3 regions of the Siphonobacter sp. BAB-5385 genome follow, and region 2 is predicted to be linked to each of the others. Evidence: riboswitches for the same ligand, from Rfam matches in the RefSeq annotation. Region 2 holds a riboswitch; each other region holds the start of a gene.

Region 1 (6,487 bases), on a different contig from region 2:
GTCAGAATGCCTTTCTCTTCGTTTTTCGGATTGTTTTTCAGGTTGTATTCCATGAATGCTTTCCGCAAATCCACGACGGGAAGGTTGTTTTTCGCCGCCAGATTCCGGATGATTTGGCTGTAACGGTTCAGGTCACCGTCCTGCTGGTTGGTATTATCCGGGCGTTCGCCAATCGAGGCGGGGGTCGTCAGGGCTACTTTGATATTCTGAGCCTTGAGTTTGTTAATGATCGCCTGATAAAACTTCTCAAACTTGTCGGGATCCGTACCCGTGCCCGAGCTAGCTTTATGCCAGACATCGTTCACCCCCACCCAGATGACTACGGCATCGGGTTTCTGAGCCAGTACGTCCTCGTCCATCCGCAGGTACAAATCGTACACTTTATTACCACCAATGCCTTTACCCACCAGTTCGTACTTGCTTTTATCCAGCATACTGGCCAGCTTGGTGATGTACCCGGTGGGGCTTACGCCTGCCTGAGTAATGGAGTCACCGAAGAAGATGATTTTCTTGGGTTTATCGGCCCGAAAGGCAAACAAAAGCGTACTCAGGCTTAACAGCGTTAGTAATTTTTTCATGAGCGAATAGAGGAGTTAATAAAAGATAGACTAGTTATTCAAGGTAGTAAAACCGCCGTCAATTGGGTAATCGACACCCGTAATGAACGAAGCTGCATCCGAGCAAAGGTACAAAGCCAACTGAGCAATTTCTTCGGGTTTCGCCATCCGACCGATGGGCTGCGTAGCCGAGAGTTTCTGGAACATTTCTTCTTCCTGACCCGGATAATTTTTCGAGATGAAGCCATCCACGAAGGGCGTATGCACGCGGGCGGGGGAGATGCTGTTGCAACGAATGTTATCCTTCAGGTAATCCTTCGCTACGGATAAGGTCATGGCGTGAATGGCTCCCTTGCTCATGCTGTACGCAAAACGATCCGGAATACCGACCAGAGCCGCAATGGACGCCAGGTTCAGAATGACGCCACCGCCCTTAGCCTTCATTTTTGGCACGGCGGCAAAGAGGCTGTTATACGCTCCCTTGACATTAACATTGTAGATACGGTCGAGGTCCGCTTCGGTCGTTTTTTCCAGATTACCGACGTGGGCGATACCCGCGTTGTTGACCAGAATGTCGAGCGAGCCAATGGCCTCGAAAACGGCCAGTACTTCGCCCTGATTCGTTACGTTGACGGCGTGTACGGTTACCTTACCACCGGCTGACTCAATTTCCTGAGCCGTCGCCTGAGCCCCTTCCGCACTCAGATCCAGAATATGTACATGAGCACCCTGACTGGCAAATTCGACACTAATGGCCCGGCCAATACCACTGCCACCGCCGGTAATGGCCGCCGTTTTTCCGGCAAGACTAAATACACTCATCCTTGTTGTTGGTTTTTGTAAGAAAAGACCAGATCGAGGGCGGTAATACCCTATTTAGATCGGCATTTTTACTGCGGCCACAAGTTTCGTGTAATTCCTGGAAAAAAGAATGGATAGAAGAAAATACATATAAAAGGCAGGCGGGGCTGGTCCGTTACCAAAGGCCTTGTAGGGATCGTTTAACGTTTGAAAGGTTTCAGAAGTTTGACACTACCGAAGGATTTCAGCGTCCCGGTAAACCCCGAAGGGGTGGCCCCTGTTGTAACCAGGGGCTTCGACCCCTGGCCTGGAACCGAAACCTAGAAATTAAACTTCCGCTTTACCACGGAGAAAAACCAGCCGACCAGAAAGGCGACAATACAGCCCAAGGTTACTTCCGAGGTACGGAGAAGGGCAATTTCAAGAGCATCCTGCCAGGAAGCTTGCTGAAAAATCGCTGGCGTCATGACAGCAATTACCGTAGAGGGAGCCAGTTTCCAGCTAGAAGGATACCGTTTGATGAGTGTACCCATGAAGATGGCTACCGCAATGGCTAGAAAGAGGGAAAAGATATTAACACCCGTCAGGACGATAAAAACAATACCAATCAGACAGCCGCTAATAGTATTAATAATCCTGGAAATCGTATTGCGACGTAGATCACCAAAATCAGGCTCGGAGACGATGGCTACTGAAATAAGTGCCCATTCTTTTTTCTCGATATGCAGTAAATCGAGTAACATCCAGGCAATGGCTGCTCCGAACAAAATCCGGAATGCGTATAAAAAAGTAGTCTTTTTGAGCTCGATTTCATCTAAAATTGTTTTTTCAAGCTCAATGATTCGTTTCTTGGGGTTGATAAGTGTTTTATAGATCATGGTACTTTTCGGGCTGTGACCAAACGGTCGTACTTTAATGGCTTCTATAAAATTAACGCACAAATAGCCTGAAGAGTTTTGAATATTTTTGTACTATTCTAATAATCTACGCAATCATTTGAACAAAATTCCCGGAATGACTGGTTTACGGATTCCTGAATCGAAATCCGGTGAATAATAGGGCTGTTGCCTTATCTTTGAATTCTACTCAACTTGAACCGATGCCTTATCTTGTTTTAGACCTGGAAATGACCGGAGGTGAACCCGGCTGGAATGAAATCATACAAATTGGAGCCGTTTTGTGCGATGATGACTGGAATGAACTGGGAACGTACCTGTCGAATGTCTATCCGGAAAACGAAGAAGCTTTCTCGGAATATTCAGCCAAAATTCACGGTCTGAGTCTGAGCGATCTCGACGACGCTCCCATGATTTACGACGTCATCCCACAATTTGAAGAGTGGATACTGGAAAAGCTCGGTCGCCTCCGGGGCCGTACCCAGACGCTGGATAATTCCCAGTATCTGCGGGATGTTATCATTAGCGGACAATCCGTCATCAACGATATTAATTTCCTGCGGTACGCCTACCGGGAAGAGAAAATTAAATGGCCGTATTCCAACAAACTGCTGGATCTGCATACGCTCGGCTATTTCACCTTTGAAGTACTGAAAGCCAATGGCAAACCTGTACCCAAGTCGCTAAGTCTGAAAGCCATTGCGGGTTATTTTGGACTGGAACGGGAAGACGCCGAATTTCACAATGCCCTCGAAGACGCTCAGCTGACTACGAAATCGTTCAAAGAAGTGTTTGCTCTGGCGAAAAAGTTTAAGCTGGCCGAGTAAGCAAGCAATAAACGACAAAGAGCCGATCCCACGGGATCGGCTCTTTGTCGTTTGGGTATAGCTTCAGGAAATTAATCCAGAGCGGCTACACCGGGAAGCGTTTTGCCTTCCATGTATTCGAGCAGAGCTCCACCACCCGTCGATACGTAGCTTACGCGGTCACCGTATCCGGCATTGTTTACCGCAGAAGCGGAATCACCACCACCGATGAGTGAGAAGGCTCCGTTTTCTTCGGTTGCCGTTACTACGTACTCCGCAATGGCGTTGGTACCTACAGCAAAGTTCGGGAATTCAAATACGCCCATGGGGCCGTTCCAGAGAATCGTCTTCGAATTCAGGATGGCTTCTTTGAATACTACGATCGACTGGTGTCCAATGTCCAGACCTTCCCAGCCCTCGGGAATTTGACCGGCGGGAACCGTCGTTTTGGTGGCGTCGTTGGAAAACTTATCGGCAATCACCGTATCCAGCGGCATCAGCAGGTTTACACCTTTTTCTTTCGCTTTTTCAATCAGCTCCAGAGCCAGCTCCATTTTGTCGTCTTCGTGGATGGAATTTCCGATTTGTCCACCCAAGGCTTTCGTGAAGGTGTAGGTCATACCGCCACCCAGAATCAGCGTATCCACTTTATCCAGCAGGCGTTCGATCACCAGAATTTTATCGGAGATTTTCGCTCCACCCATGATCGCCGTGTACGGACGCTCTACATTATCCAGAATCCGTTGAGCGTTGTCAAGTTCGGCTTGCATGACGTAACCGCTTACTTTGTCAGTAAAGAACTGACCGATTACCGCCGTTGACGCGTGGGCCCGGTGAGCTGTACCAAAAGCATCGTTTACCCAAACATCACCCAGGCGAGACAATTTCTCGGCAAAAGCTACATCTCCTTTTTCTTCTTCTTTGTAGAAACGGAGGTTTTCCAGCAGCAGGATTTCACCGGGCTGTAAGTTAGCGGCCTGATCTACAGCCTGCTGACCAATGGCATCATCGGCAAATTTTACCGGACGGTTGAAAATCAGCGACAGGGCATTAACCAGGTGTTTGAGCGAATATTTTTCGGTAGGACCATCTTTCGGACGACCCAGGTGCGACATCAGGATTACCGAACCACCGTCGTTCAGAATTTTCTGAATCGTGGGGATCGTAGCTTTGATGCGGGTATCGTCAGTAATTTCATAGCGGTCATTCAAAGGGACATTGAAATCTACGCGGACAAGTGCCTTTTTTCCGGCGAAATTGTACTGGTTCAGCGTCTTCATCAGATAGAATCAGAAGTTTAAATGAGTAATGGTAAGACCACGCGGTAACAAAGTTCTGAAGCGTTAGTCAAGAACGGAACAAATTTAGAAATTCGGCCAAACTTCCCTAAACCTGACGAGTTTTTAAGCGAAACCTCTTAAAAGTTTGCTAAAAAGATATACGCTGCAAGTCTGGGTACGCGGGCCGTTGTCGTTTCTAAAAAAGATTCTGCTTCCGTATTTAAAAAAACTATGCTCTATATTTGCGGCGTTCTTTGTAATGCCCGTCAATCGGATGGTTGGTTTCGTGGGGAGGTCTTCGCTCCCCAAGGAATGAAAAAGGAATCGTGTGTAAATCACGAGCAGACGTGCTACTGTAAGTACCCGTTTCGCCGCAGCGAAACACGTGCTACCCAAATTTCCCATTGTTCCGCGAGGAATGAGAAGGGGGGCCAGCATGGTACAAGCCAGGAGACTTGCCAACCTTCTCAATGGTCATGCCTTCACGACTAAGGCCTGATGCACGCATTGATTTTACAAATGTTGTAGGCGTTTCTTCGCCCGGTTCTGATGCTCAGAGCGGGGTCGAAAACGTGTATTCTTCTTCTGACGTTCAGCGACGAACGTGAGCCGGAGATCGTATGCCTAAGCATTCGTAACAATTCACCTTTTTTGGCGGGTTGGGTGTTTCAGAGGCGTTTTTTCAAACCCTTTTTTAACACAAACAACATGGTTACGCACAACCTGGGCTACCCCCGTGTGGGCAGCAAACGCGAACTGAAATGGGCCAGCGAACAATTCTGGGCCGGAAAAATCTCCAAAGACGAACTCCTCTGGGCCGGACGGCAGGTCCGTCGGCAAAACTGGCAAACGCAACAGGAAGCGGGTATCCAGTGGATTCCTTCCAACGACTTTTCATTTTACGATCAGGTACTGGATACGGCCCTGATGGTAGGAGCGGTACCCGAGCGTTACCAGTCGCTGATTGACGGCAAGAGTAATCGCGAGCTGGAAATCTACTTCGCTATGGCCCGGGGTATTCAGCAGAATGGGCTGGACATCAAGGCGATGGAAATGACGAAATGGTTTGATACTAATTACCATTACATCGTTCCGGAATTTCTGAAAAATCAGCAGTTTAAACGGTATTCCGACAAAATCATTCACGACTTTGAGGATGCCAAGCAAATGGGTATTCTGACGAAGCCCGTCCTGCTTGGCCCCGTATCGTTTCTGTTGCTGGGCAAAGAAAAAGAAGCGGGTTTCCATCGCATTGATCTGCTCGAACCCTTGTTGCCCGTGTACGCCGACGTACTACGCGAACTGGCTACCCGAGGTACGACCTGGGTACAGCTCGACGAACCCTGCCTGACGCTGGACTTATCCGAGAATGAGCAAATCGCTTTTCAACAGGCCTACGAATACCTGGCTCGGGCAGTACCTCAGCTGTCCTTGCTGGTTGCCACGTATTTTGAAAGCATACAGCCCAACCTGGCTCTGACCCTGCAACTGCCCGTAGCGGCTTTGCACGTGGATTTGGTACGGGGCAACGAACAACTGGAAGCCATGCTGGCCGATACCAGTTTTGTCACTTCGCAACGAATCCTTTCGCTGGGCGTAGTAGATGGACGAAACGTCTGGAAAAATGACTTTACGCAATCGTTGACGTTCATTCAGCGAGCGGTGGACGTACTGGGTAAAGATCGCGTCTGGATTGCTCCGTCCTGCTCCCTGCTGCACGTGCCGTATGACCTGGATCTAGAGAAAAACGACGCCGTACTGACGCCGGAAATCAAAAACTGGATGGCCTTTGCCAAGCAGAAACTCGGTGAAGTAGTGACGCTGGGACGTCTGGCCAAGGGAGAAGCTCAGGGATTACTGCTGGAAAATCAGGTGGCTCTGGAAAGTCGCCGGACGAGTCCGCTGATTCACAAAACTGCCGTTAAAACGCGGGTACAGGCCGTGCAAACGGATGATTTTGAGCGGTATAGTACCTTTGCTATTCGTCAGCAAATTCAGGGAGAAAGTCTGCAATTACCACTCTTCCCCACGACTACCATTGGTTCCTTTCCCCAAACCGACGAGGTGCGGCAATGGCGAGCGAAGTATAAGAAAGGCGAAGTAAGCCAGGCTGAATACGAAGCGTTTGTAGAAACCGAAATCGAAAG
Region 2 (6,487 bases):
AAAATCTGGCAAAAAGCTAGGGTATTTTCTGTATTGATTTTTGAATTAACGGGGACGGGTCCCTTTGGCATGGACTTTGACCATCGAAGACAGATCAGGCGTTCGGCAGATTCGGTCATGGACAATATTGCTGAGGGTTTTGGACGAGGGAGCAAAGGTGAGTTTATCCAGTTTCTGGGAATCGCCAAAGGTTCGTTAACGGAAGTCAAATCTCAGTTATACCGAGCATTAGATCGTCAGTACATTTCAACAGAGATCTTTGAAAAAGTGTACGCAGATGCCGATGAGCTAGGGAAAATGATCGCTGGATTTATTTCCTATCTGTCAAAAACGGAAATCAGAGGAAGTAAATACAAAGGCTCTACTGACAAAAATCAATTACAGGAACCAGCGTTGGATTATCAGGGCTGGACGGAGTAGACGTACTAATTACTGAAAACCGAAAACAGGCAACTGAAAACTGATACGCATGAAACGTCGCGATACACTTAAATCCATTGCACTCGGGTCGCTGGGCATGGCTACGGTTCCTTCGACGGACCTGGTGGCGGCACCGCCTGAGAAACCGCTACCCATTCCCGGTGGACGGCAGAAATCCGAAGCCATTCGGGATGCCAAACTCATGGCGGAAAAGTTCTTTACGCCGCACGAGCTGAAAACGATTACGGTCCTCTGCGACATCATCCTTCCCGCCGATCAGAAGTCAGGGAGTGCCTCGCAGGCGGGCGTACCCGCGTTCATCGAGTTTATGGCGAAAGACCAGCCCGTACACCAGACGCCCCTGCGGGGTGGGCTGGCCTGGCTCGACAGCGAAAGCCGCAAACGCTTTAACAAGAAGTTCGTAGAACTGACGAAGCCCCAGCAAATCGAAATCGTCGATGACATTGCCTACCCTGAACAGGCCAAGCCCCAGTACTCTCAGGGAGTAGCTTTCTTCAACAAAATGCGTGACATGACGCTTACCGGTTTCTACACCACCCGCATGGGCTTTGACGACCTCGGCTACGTAGGAAACACCCCCAACAATTGGGAAGGTGTACCCGAAGAGGTGCTGAAGCAGTATGGCTTGAGTTATGAATAGGGAATGTTTTAGGTTTGAAAAGAGAGTTTGAAGTTTGAAAAGGTGTGAAGTTTGAGTAAAGTTTAAAGTTTGTTGGGGTTTGAATAGCGTTTCAAGTTTGAGTGAAGTTTGAAATTTAAGTAGGGTGCAAGGTTGAGCGAAATAGGTTATTAACTTCATAGCCTAGGGTCATTTCACTGTACTTACAAGCCACTGAAACCCCTCTCAAACGCTCTTCACACCTAAAACCATTTAAACCTGAAACTTCACTGAAACCCCATCAGACCTCAATCTCATTCCCCAATGCTGATTCGGAGAAATACCGGGTCAGCATTTTTATTTTCCCTACTTTTGCGGACGTTTTAGGTTTCGGTACCTCCCGGTACCGGATTAAAAGGGAACACCGGTGCAAATCCGGGGCTATCCCCGTAGCTGTAAGTTTCGGTCAGTTTACAGTTTACGGTTTATCGTTTTCAGTTAATGGGTAATCGTATTTAACTGAAAACAGACAACCGAAAACTGCAAACTGAAGTTTCCAGACAAATCGCCACTGTATCCGTTCCGGTATGGGAAGGCGTCTGGGATGAAACGAGCCAGAAGACCTGCCTGAAACGAAATCCATTTCGAGCTTTCGGGTGAAAAGTCGTTTAGGAAAGGTAGACTATTGGCGGGTGGCTCTGACGCCCGTCCGTATCGTTTATGCCTTTCGCCTCGCGTAACCGGATTGCTCATCATCTCTTTTATTCAGAAAACGATGAGCGTTTTTACCAAAAGTACCCTTCTCTGTTTGTTGGCTACGACCGCTGTTTGGGCTCAGGAAACCCAGCTGGAACCCGTCACCGTGACGGCCAACCGTACCGATCAGAAACTCTCCCAGACCGGAAAAGTCGTCACTGTACTCCCGGATTCAGTCCTGCAAAAATACGCTACGCAGTCCGTCGGTGAATTGCTTTCGCGTCAGGCTGGCTTCATGGTAGTTGGTGCCCAGGGGCCTCTCGGTACCAATCAGGACGTATACGTACGCGGAGCCGGCCAGGGCAATACCTTGATTCTACTCGACGGCGTACCCATTTACGATCCCTCCGGTATCAACAACACCTTCGATCTGAACTTACTTTCCGTGGGCGAAATCGAACGGATTGAAATTCTGAAAGGAGCCCAGTCTACTCTGTACGGCTCGGATGCCGTGGTGGGGGTCATCAACATTTTCACCCGAAAGGAAGGCGACCGTCCGTTAGGAGCTTCGGCTACGGTACAGGGCGGGAGTTATGGTACGTTTCGGGGTACGGTGGGCCTGAATGGTTCTTCCAAAGCCGGATACTTCAACGCCCAGTACACGCGGTTACGTTCCGATGGGTTTTCGGCGGCATACGATGCCAAAGGCAATCAAAACTTCGACAAAGACGGTTTCTGGCAGGATAACGCCTTGTTCAACGGCGGAATCCAATTGGGATCGAAGTTGCTCTGGAAAGTACGGGGCATGTATTCCTGGTACCGAAATGAACTTGACGGGGGAGCCTTCAAGGATAGTACTCAATACGACTATACCAATACCATGAAAATGGCCGGTACGGGTTTTGAGTATACGCACAAACTCGGAAAGCTGACGGCCAATTATGCGTTTACGACCTTTGACCGGAAATCCGAGCTGGATCAGTCGAGTTTTGAGGGGAATACCCATTTCGCCGAACTCTACCATTCCTGGAATATACGACCCTGGTTTGATCTCATCACGGGAGCCGATCTTCGTTCACAAAATACCTATCAGGCTAATCCATACGGCCCACCCATTCAAAAAGATACGGCTCATACGCAGTTGATAAGTGCCTACGTAACCGCTCTGTTACGTAGTCGAACCAACCTTGCTCTGGAATTGGGTGGCCGGTATAATCACCATTCGTTGTACGGAAGCAATGTTACGTATTCGGTCAATCCTTCGTATCTGTTCAAGGATCGATACAAAGCCTTTGTCAATCTCTCCAGTGGCTTCCGAACGCCTACGTTGTATCAGTTGTATTCGGAATATGGCAACAAAAGCCTGAAACCGGAAACCAGTCGTTCGCTGGAGCTGGGGGTACAATGGTTTAACAAAGACAAAAAGTCCAATATACGGGTACTGTACTTTGATCGATTAATTAAACAAGTGATCGATTTCCAGTCACTCAGTCAGCCTCCGTATGGCCGGTATGTGAATTACAATCAGCAAAAAGATCATGGGTTCGAACTCGAAGGCTCTTACCTGTCAAACGGCTGGTCGCTGACGGCGAATGCGACTTACGTGACCGGGCAGGTTACGCAGCCCGTGAATGGACGCGATACGACGTTTAATAATCTATTCCGTCGCCCAAAGATTTTGGTCAATGCGACGCTGGGTTATCAGATTACCCCGAAAGTATTTGCTTCCGCTACAGTACGCTCTTTAGGGAAACGTGCAGATCGATTCTACAACGGTGAAACCTACCAAACGGAGCTTGTCGAGCTGAAACCTTACACCACTCTGGACGTTTACGCCGACTACCAGATCAATACTTTCCTACGCGTATACGGCGATGTCCGTAATCTGTTTGATATGCAGTATTTTGACATTTACGGATACAATACCCGGGGCCGAAACTTTACGGCGGGCGTGCGATTACAGTTTTAATACGAGAACTACGTAAGCTGAAGGGTCTGGCCCGGGGTGCAACCTCGGGCTAAGCAAATTGAACCCCGTTGGGGTTTTTAGTACAGCTCAATAGCAAGCGTTTGAGTGGAGGCTTTAGCGAATGTGTCTACTTCAAACAGCCCTTAAACCACCTATCAAACCATTCAAACCTTAAACCAAAACACCCCCGATGACTTTAAAAGAAACGCTTCGTCGAAAGATTGATCTAAAAACCAAACCGCTGGGAGCCCTGGGTCAACTCGAAACGCTGGCCCTACGGATCGGTCTGATTCAGCAAACGGAGACTCCTGCGTTGAACAATCCGACGATCCTGGTATTTGCCGCTGATCACGGGATTGCGGCGGAAGGCGTGAGTGCATACCCAGCGGAAGTGACGTATCAGATGGTCCTTAATTTTTTAGGGGGTGGAGCGGCCATCAACGTTTTTTGCCGGGAAAATGGTCTGGATTTACGCGTCGTAGATGCGGGCGTGAACGCTGCTTTTCCGGAGCATTCTTCTTTAATCGCTGCGAAAGCGGGCTACGGAACGGCTAGTTTTCTACACGGTCCCGCCCTGACGGTTGAACAGCTGGAATTCTGTCTGGCCAAAGGAGCGGAACTGGTACAGAGCTTACAGCAAACGGGCTGTAATGTCGTCGGATTTGGGGAAATGGGAATCGGAAATACTTCCTCGGCGAGTATGCTCATGAGCGTTTGTACGGGCATCCCGCTGGACCAGTGCGTGGGCAAAGGAACGGGACTGACGACGGATCAGCTATCCCGTAAACGAAGCGTATTGCAGCAGGCTCTGACTCGGCACGGTTCGCCCACCGACCCTTATAAAATCCTGCAAACCTACGGAGGCTTCGAAATCGCCCAGATGGTGGGAGCTATGCTAACGGCCCGTTCGTTACACATGGTCTTGCTGGTGGATGGCTTTATCTCGACGGCTGCTTTGCTCGTAGCCAGCCGGATACAGCCGGAGGTGTTGGAGAACGTAATCTTCTGCCACCATTCCGCCGAACAGGGACATGGCTTACTACTGGATTTTCTGCAAGCGGAACCTTTGTTACGGATGAACCTGCGGTTAGGCGAGGGTACGGGCTGTGCTTTGGCGTATCCACTGCTGAAAAATGCCGTGGCCTTTCTCAATCAAATGTCTACTTTCGCCGAAGCCGGTGTTTCTTCGCTTGATGACTGAATTACGATTATTCCTAACGGCGGTGGGTTTTTACACCCGCATTCCCATTCCGGGCTGGGTTGGCTACGGGGCCGAACAACTCAATGCCTCCCGCAAATACTTCCCCCTGATTGGAGCCATCGTGGGGGGAATGATGCTGGCGGTCTATTTCAGTAGTGAACTGATTTTCCCCAAAACGATCAGTATTTTGCTGAGTATGATTGCTGGAATCCTAACGACGGGAGCCTTCCACGAAGACGGTTTCGCGGACGTATGCGATGGCTTTGGCGGTGGCTGGACCAAGGAGCAAATCCTGACGATTATGAAAGACAGTCGGGTCGGAACGTATGGAGTAGTCGGCTTGGGTCTGCTACTGAGTTTGAAGTTTCTGATTTTACTGGAAATAGCGGGAGTTTCCCCTCATCTCTTCTGGAGTGGTATTCTGAGTGGACAAATCGTAAGTCGCTTTATCGCCTCCACCATGATTGATACGCACGCCTACGTTCGGGATATCGATACCAGTAAAGTGAAACCGATGGCTTCCGCCCGATTAAAGAGGCCAACGTTGTTCGTAGGATTCTTCTTTTGCCTGGTATCCCTGCTGACCTTACCCAATTACTGGCTGGGATTGGCGGCAGTATTGGCGTTCGGCAGTAAAGTAATACTAGCTCAGTACTTCAATCGATGGATCGGCGGGTATACGGGCGATTGCCTGGGTGCCATTCAGCAGGTGAGTGAAGTGATTTTTTACCTTAGTCTATACGCGGGATGGAAGTGTTTGTAATTCGTCATACCGCCGTCAAAGAGGCCCAGGGGCTTTGTTATGGGCAGAGTGAAATGGCTCTGGCCGAAACGTTTGCCGCTGAATCACAGCGAATCGTAGATCGGTGTCCGGAAATCTTTGATGTGGTATTCAGTAGTCCCTTACAGCGTTGTACGCAATTGGCCGGGCAGTTGCCCGCCCGGGAAGTACAAACGGATGATCGACTGAAAGAAGTATCTTTCGGGAGCTGGGAACAAAAAGCCTGGAACAACATTACCCGAACGGAATTCGATCCCTGGATGGATGATTTTGTTGACGTAGCCCCGCCGGACGGGGAGAGTTTACGGCAACTGTATACGCGGGTAAACGAGTTTCTGAATGAACTGCGAAACGTACCTCATCAGCGGGTGGCGGTCGTAACCCACGCGGGAGTCGTACGTTGCGTATGGGCGGCTTTGCTGGGTGTACCCTTGCAAAACATCTTTAAAATTGAGGTTTCCTACGGTCAGATCCAGGTATTCGAACTGGGTCCGGAACCCGCCTTTGATCGCTGGATAAGCTCGGTAGTTAACTGATTTTTTGTTTATTTGTGAAGTTCCCGTATCTAAGGGGGGGCCTCGCAAACCTATGAAATCCTTACTTCTGCTTTCGGCAGCCCTGGGGCTAAGCCTGACTGCCTGCCGAAATTCTACGGACCGCCAGACGGCCCAGCAAACCACTACCTCGCCCGACTCAACCGGTACCGACTGGGCCATGCTTCCCTTCGAAAAAGTGGATAGTCTGAATCCCGTTCTGGTACCCTCGCCCGCATTAACCTTCCGTGACCCCATCTGGAAAAAA
Region 3 (6,487 bases), on a different contig from region 2:
ATCCTTTAAGTAATGCTTGCGGACAAAATTCTGATCCTCCGGTTCATCCAAGGCGATGACCAGCTGTACGGCTTCATCCAGTAAATCAATCAAATGCGGGAAGGCATCGCGGAAGAACCCACTGATCCGGGTCGTGACGTCGATTCGGGGTCTTCCCAAGTCCGTCAGCGGAATGATTTCAACGCCCGTAATTCGCCGGCTTTCGGTTTGCCAAACGGGTTGCACGCCCAGCAGGGCCAGAATTTCGGCCACGTCATCGCCGTGCGTTCGCATGGCACTCGTTCCCCAGATGCTGATGCCTACACTTTCGGGGTAAGTTCCAGATTCCCGCTTATGTCGTTCGAGTACCTCGCGGGCCAGTTGCTGACCCACTTCCCAGGCCGCCTGTGAGGGTAGGGCACGGGGATCGACGGCGTAAAAATTGCGTCCGGTCGGGAGGATATGAGCCATACCCCGGGTAGGAGCCCCACTCGGACCGGCGGGAACATACCCACCCGAAAGACCGTGCAGCAAATTAGAAATTTCCTCGTCCGTTCGGGTCAGGTTCGGTACCAGCTGTTCACACACGTACTGCAGGACGGGTCGCAACTGATCCAGCTGGGCCGGAGGAAGCTGGAAGGTTTCAAAGAGTACTTCATCCAGTCGCGACGGCTGGAACCGATGTTGTAGCAATACCCGAAACAGGTGATTACTCATCTCATCGATCACTTCCAGAGCATCCGCCGCCGTAATGAGGGGACGGCCCGCCCATTCCTGAAAATGCGGGTCAACCTGCGGCAGTTTCTGTCCTTTGTGTTCCTGTAAACGTGAAAAATCAAGGTTGAACAGGCCCGCAATCGTCTCGGGTAAGCTGGCGAAATCCTGATTGGGCAGGCGAGTCATGGCCTGTAATAAATCAACCAGAGCGTCGCCTTCGGGTACTTGCCCCAGGGTGTGCAAGCCATTGCGAATCTGAGCCGCTCCCAGTTCGCAGAGGTAGCCGTCAATGTCTTCAATCAAGTGAGCAATGTCCTTGCCTGCCATCTCCGTCAGCGTTACGGGTACGCCTTCGGGCGTCAGTTCATCGTCCCAGTCATGTTTGTGATCGCCATGTCGCGACTCAGCAGGGCCGACAAATCCGTATCCAGATTCGTCCGCTGAATCAACTCCCAGATCTGCCGCTGGAGTAGGGGAAGTTTGGCCGGATCCAGCATTTCCACCTGATAATATTCATCCACCAGTTGCGTGAGCTGAGCCAGTTCGCCGTACTGGTCAGCGGTAGTCATGGGCGGCGTCAGGTGGTCAACAACAACGGCGTGGCCCCGGCGTTTGGCCTGCGACCCTTCGCCGGGATCGTTGATAATGAAGGGATAAAACAGGGGTAAATCACCCAGAATCGCATCGGGAAAACAGTTTTCCGACAAGCCCATCCCCTTGCCCGGCAGCCATTCCAGCGTACCGTGCTTGCCCACGTGCACCAGAGCATCGGCTTTCCAGACATCCCGGAGCCAGCGGTAAACGGCGTAGTAATGGTGCGTCGGAGCCAGGTCCGGCTGGTGATAAATGGCGTCGGGGTCCATGCCATACCCCCGGGGAGGCTGAAGCAGCACGATGGCATTTCCCAGCTCGATACCCGCGAATGAAATTTTTCCTTCATGTACATAGGTTTCGCCCGGTGGAGGTCCCCATTGCTTGAGCATTTTCTGCTGGAGCGGTTCGGGTAACTCTTTCAACCACTGCGTGTATTGCGAAGTAGATACGCGTCCCACTGCCTGTGCGAGTTGCTCGGGCGTTAGGTAGGTTTCATCGTACGAACAGCGGTCAATGAGCTGGTGAATCAGTTCCGTACCCGTGGTCGGTAGGTTTTCCAGCGAATACCCTTCATCCTGCATGGCCTGTAACATCGCCAGGAGGGAAGCCGGAGCGTCGAGTCCGACGGCATTGCCAATCTGGGAGGCTTTGGCGTTCGAATTGGTAAAAATGAAGGCGACTCGTTTCTGAGCGTTCGGCGTATGCCGAAGTCGGGCCAGTCGCTGAGCAATTCCGGTTACCCGCTCGATGCGATCGGGGACAGGCTCATACGCCGTGGTATCGCCGTTTTTTTCCTTGAAAGAAATGGGAACGGTGATGATACGCCCGTCAAATTCGGGAATGGCGACGTTCATGGCCGTATCCAGGGGTGTCAGGCCGCGACTCGATAATTCCCAGGGCACACGACTCATTCCACTCGTGATGGCCTGTAAAATCGGTACATCGAGCTGACGTAAAGCCCCGGACGAACCCTGCTGATCGGCATCCGTCATGGCATAGGAAACCGTATTGATCAGCGTATCAATGGCCACGCCTGTCGTTCGATCAAAAAACTGAAAGGCCTGCGGGCAGCCCGTTCCGGGATGAATCGCTTTCAAGGAAGAAGTATACACTGCCAGGGCATTGATCTGGCGATCTTCCAGTGAACGAATCAAGGCATCGACGAAAGCCGTGTTCCCACTGATCCAGTGCGAACGGTAAAAGGTAATCCCGACCGTCGGTTGCCGGGGATCGTAATGTTTTTGCCAGTCGCTCAGTTCCGCATTTTCGGGTAAGTCGGGATGGTAAAGGCCGTGTTCGGGCAGCGTCTGGGGCAGGTCGGCTCCGTACCCCGTCAGCAACAGGTGATCGGAAAGGTAGTACAGCAGCGACGTAAAATTCCCCGCTCCGCCCGCCTGCACGTAGGACAAGGCATCCTGCTGAATGGCTGGAGATACCGTAGAAACCGCCGCAAATTCGGGGTTTAGTTCGCCCGTACCGCTGATGACAATCAAATGCTGCTGATTCTGCTGGGCCCGCTTCACCAGTTCATGAAAACCCGGTACGCTACTGGGCCGTCCGTGAATTCGCAGAATAATCACCTGAGCCGCTCCAATCTCCCGCTCCAGCAACTGAGCCATGTGAGCCTCGGTCTTGATCGCCAGTAAACTCAGGCCCAGTACTTTGGGAAAATCGTCGGGTAAACTGATCCGGCTGAGGGTCAGCAAATCCGTATCGGCGTGCGTCAGAAACACGATTCCATCGGTGGGCGAGGGCGTTTCTCCGCGTAGGGTAGCGGTTTCCGAGCCTTTCCAGGTGTAATACTGAAAGACAAATTCGGCCAGTTCGGCGGGCGGACTCAGGAAGCAGTCGGCGGCCAGCATGCGATCAATGTAATCGAAAATGGCTTTGATGTGCCATTCGCTATTGACCGAATGAAACCAGACCGAATGCCCGTCGAAAAGCAACGTAGCCACGTTCGCCAGCGTGCAGGGGCCCAGGCAGCCGCCTTTGGTCAAGTGAACCTGATTCCGCATTTTTCGGCGGAGCCATTCGTTTTTGTAGACGTCAACCAGTACCGGGGCGTACCCGCGGTCGGTTCGCCCGCAGCAGCAGGCATTATAGCAGTAGGACAAATGTCCCCGCCGCTGGACCAGATTAATGGCTTTTCCGTCGGGTCGCATGACCCGTTGCCGTTTGATTTCAGCCATGTTGATGCGTGGAAAGGGAAGTAGAAAGCGTACGAAGCAGATCCGTCAGCCACGTTGGGCCATCGCCCCAGTATAAGTGTACGTACGAAGCCAGGGTATTTTGTACGCGGTAGATTTTAGTCCCGACTTCCAGACCCCGGGCATTGCGGACCGGAGCCAGGGAAGCAAACTCTTCCGCTTCCTGTAAGGTAGAGTAATGAAACTCGTGACCTTTCAGTAAGGTATTTTGAAAGTGAATTTGTCGATAACCCAGGGTCAGCTTCGCGTGTTGCAGACTCGTTGAAAAGGGAAACACCCCCGCCATCGGATAGCTGTGACCTTCCGCATCGGTTAACTGCCGGCCCAGGTACATCAACCCGCCACATTCCGCGTAGGCGTATCCGCCGTTCTGGCAATACGCTCGCACGCTTTCCCGAAAGGACGTATTGGCACTCAGGGCCTGAGCGTGCAATTCAGGGTAGCCACCGGGCAGGTACAAGAGATGCGTTTCGGGCAGCTCGCTATCCCGTAGCGGACTTACGTACTGTACTTCCGCCAGGGCTTCCAGCACCGCTAGATTTTGGTGATACTGAAATGAAAACGCTTCATCCCGGGCGATAGTCACCTTACAGGCCGTACGATGGGACAAGGCTTGAGCTAGGGGAGCCTCTTCATTGGTTTTAGTAAGGGCTAAGAGCCGATCCAGGTTAATGGTCTGCGGAATCTTCCGGGCGATGGCTTCGATGATTCGCTCGTAGTCGATCTCCGAAGACGTACGTAACCCGAGGTGACGCGATGGAATGGTAAAATCGGGATGGGTAGGGAAATAGCCCAGACAGGGCAACCCTACATCCTGACAGGCTTCTTCCAGAAAACGGAAATGCGAGGCCGTCTGTACACCATTGAAAAGGACGCCGGCGATTTGTATGCCCGCGTAAAAATGCCTGAAGCCGTACAGGAGTGGTGCTGCCGAGTACGCCATTGCCTTGGCCTGTACCACCAGGATGATGGGTATACCCAGGCATTCGGCCAGCGAGGCCGTACTTGCCTGCATCCGGTCGGCTCCGTCGAACAGGCCCATCACACCTTCGGTAACGGCCACATCCGCTCCGGAACGGTACGTTTGATAAAGCGTTTTCAGGTGTTCGGGGGAGGCCATAAACAGATCCAGATTGATACTGGCTCGTCCGGCGGCCGTACGATGGTGCTGACTATCAATGTAGTCGGGCCCGCACTTGAAGGGCTGAACCGTTAGGCCCCGGTGTCGCAAAGCCCGCAACAGACCCAGCGTAAGCGTCGTCTTACCCGAACCACTGTGCGGAGCCGCAATGAGAAAATGACTGGCCATGAAAGAATAAGCTGGCCTTCCTGAAAAAGACAAAAAAGAAGAATCGGAGACGTGTACACCCCTCCGGCAAACCTACTTCTGATTTCCGCCTTAGTCCGTGAAAGCGTGTAACCGATACAAAAAGGCAGGTCTCCTGGCTCGTTTCCTTCCCAAGGCCTTCCCATACGCGAGGTACAGTGGCTTCTCTAAAGAAAGTTTACAGTAGTCGGTTTTCCGTTTACAGTTGATTAGTGAAGTATTTTACTCCTGAAAACTGAAAACAGTAAGCTGAAAACTGAAAAACATACAGTTGCACGACAGCTCGTGATTTAAACCGCATCGGCGGTCCGCACGATTCCCTATTCATCCGCGGTTAAGCAGAACCTTTTCGGGGACGAAGATACGTTGCTTTGCTTGCCTTTCAGTAGGATAAACCCTGGGATTCGTCCCCAATGGTTGGGATAGTAGTAAGATTATTGAATCCGTTAACTGTCAAAAGGAAAGATTACCTAGTGAAAATTTGACAGTTTTCGCTGACAAAAGGTAAGAAAAACAATTTTGGCATGCCCGTTTAAAAGAGCGGAAGTGATGAAGAAATGTCTTCATTACATTCGTTTGATCAACTTTTAAAAAGGAGGTAACTATGTCACTCATGAGAAAAAAGGATGAGCTGTTTCCCAGCTTCCCCAGCTTTTTTGATGATTTCCTAGGTCGCGACCTTTTCAATTGGAATCAATCGCATTTTTCATCGACGGGTACGACCGTTCCGGCGGTGAATATTCGCGAAACCGCCGATGCGTTTGAAGTCGAAATGGCTTCTCCGGGGATGAGAAAAGAAGATTTTCACATCCAGCTTGACGGAAATACGCTGAAGATTTCCTCTCAAAAGCAATCGGTAACGGAAGACAAAAAAGAAGAACACTACTCCCGCCGGGAGTTTAGCTACCAGTCTTTTGAGCGGACCTTTGTTCTGCCGAAAGATGTCGTCAATGAAGAAGGCATCCAGGCCCGCTACGAAAATGGACTGCTGCATCTGACCATTCCTAAACGGGAAGAGGTAAAACAGAAAACTCCCCGGTTGATTAGTATTCAGTAATTACTGCGATACTTCACTTTTGAAAGGACTGCTTTAGAAGCAGTCCTTTTGTGTATAAGGGGCTATTGAGGGGGTAGGAAGCCTTTTTAATTGTGGTTTGACGAGCGTCTGTGACGCTTGTCAATGCGTTCTACAAGGCAAAGCTTTGCGACAGTTCCTAGATACAAAAGGATTACTCCCGAAGCAGACAAACCAGCAACGAACTTTCCTGCTAGAACGAAAACCACTCGATCCACAAGGAGTGTATCTTTGAATACAAATCTTATCTAAATCTTTCTATGAAAGTATTCTTTGTCCGCACACTTCTGATGGCTCTGCTGGGGCTGGAAGTCACCTTTGCCCAAAGTAATAAACCTTTATACACTTTTCCTATTGGGGTTCAGGCGTATACGTATCGCAATGAATTTGCGAAAGACGTGGAGAAAACGCTGGATCTGATTGCCTCGCTGGGCATTACGGAAATCGAGGGAAATACGCCGAAAGGTCTGACTCCGGAAGCGTACAAGCAGATGCTTCAGAAGCGGAAGCTTACCATACCCGCCACAGGAGCTTCGTACGAGGAGCTGGTGAGTGACCCTCAGAGTGTTATCAAACAGGCAAAAGCCC

The links. Region 2 has a riboswitch for cobalamin ahead of BWI93_RS06890 (TonB-dependent siderophore receptor). Riboswitches for the same ligand answer to the same signal wherever they lie in the genome.
Region 1: it holds a riboswitch for cobalamin, as region 2 does, so the genes downstream of both, metE (5-methyltetrahydropteroyltriglutamate--homocysteine S-methyltransferase) here and BWI93_RS06890 (TonB-dependent siderophore receptor) in region 2, are expected to answer to the same signal.
Region 3: it holds a riboswitch for cobalamin, as region 2 does, so the genes downstream of both, BWI93_RS23125 (cobyrinate a,c-diamide synthase) here and BWI93_RS06890 (TonB-dependent siderophore receptor) in region 2, are expected to answer to the same signal.

What each region holds. Positions count from the first base shown of each region.
Region 1 is NZ_NMPS01000206.1:3,351-9,837, forward strand. Features, by position in the region: gene BWI93_RS20280 (SGNH/GDSL hydrolase family protein) at 1-578, opposite strand, end outside; gene BWI93_RS20285 (SDR family NAD(P)-dependent oxidoreductase) at 609-1,379, opposite strand; gene BWI93_RS20290 (FUSC family protein) at 1,679-2,236, opposite strand; gene BWI93_RS20295 (PolC-type DNA polymerase III) at 2,458-3,081, shown strand; gene pgk (phosphoglycerate kinase) at 3,153-4,340, opposite strand; cobalamin riboswitch at 4,603-4,818, shown strand; gene metE (5-methyltetrahydropteroyltriglutamate--homocysteine S-methyltransferase) at 5,049-6,487, shown strand, end outside.
Region 2 is NZ_NMPS01000070.1:147,992-154,478, forward strand. Features, by position in the region: gene BWI93_RS06880 (four helix bundle protein) at 1-420, shown strand, start outside; gene BWI93_RS06885 (gluconate 2-dehydrogenase subunit 3 family protein) at 470-1,081, shown strand; cobalamin riboswitch at 1,408-1,685, shown strand; gene BWI93_RS06890 (TonB-dependent siderophore receptor) at 1,725-3,704, shown strand; gene cobT (nicotinate-nucleotide--dimethylbenzimidazole phosphoribosyltransferase) at 3,895-4,905, shown strand; gene BWI93_RS06900 (adenosylcobinamide-GDP ribazoletransferase) at 4,898-5,668, shown strand; gene cobC (alpha-ribazole phosphatase) at 5,653-6,222, shown strand; gene BWI93_RS06910 (glycoside hydrolase family 130 protein) at 6,275-6,487, shown strand, end outside.
Region 3 is NZ_NMPS01000220.1:69,968-76,454, forward strand. Features, by position in the region: gene BWI93_RS29135 (cobaltochelatase subunit CobN) at 1-1,023, opposite strand, end outside; gene BWI93_RS29140 (cobaltochelatase subunit CobN) at 1,056-3,479, opposite strand; gene BWI93_RS23125 (cobyrinate a,c-diamide synthase) at 3,472-4,806, opposite strand; cobalamin riboswitch at 4,912-5,188, opposite strand; gene BWI93_RS23130 (Hsp20/alpha crystallin family protein) at 5,438-5,881, shown strand; gene BWI93_RS29805 (hypothetical protein) at 6,160-6,487, shown strand, end outside.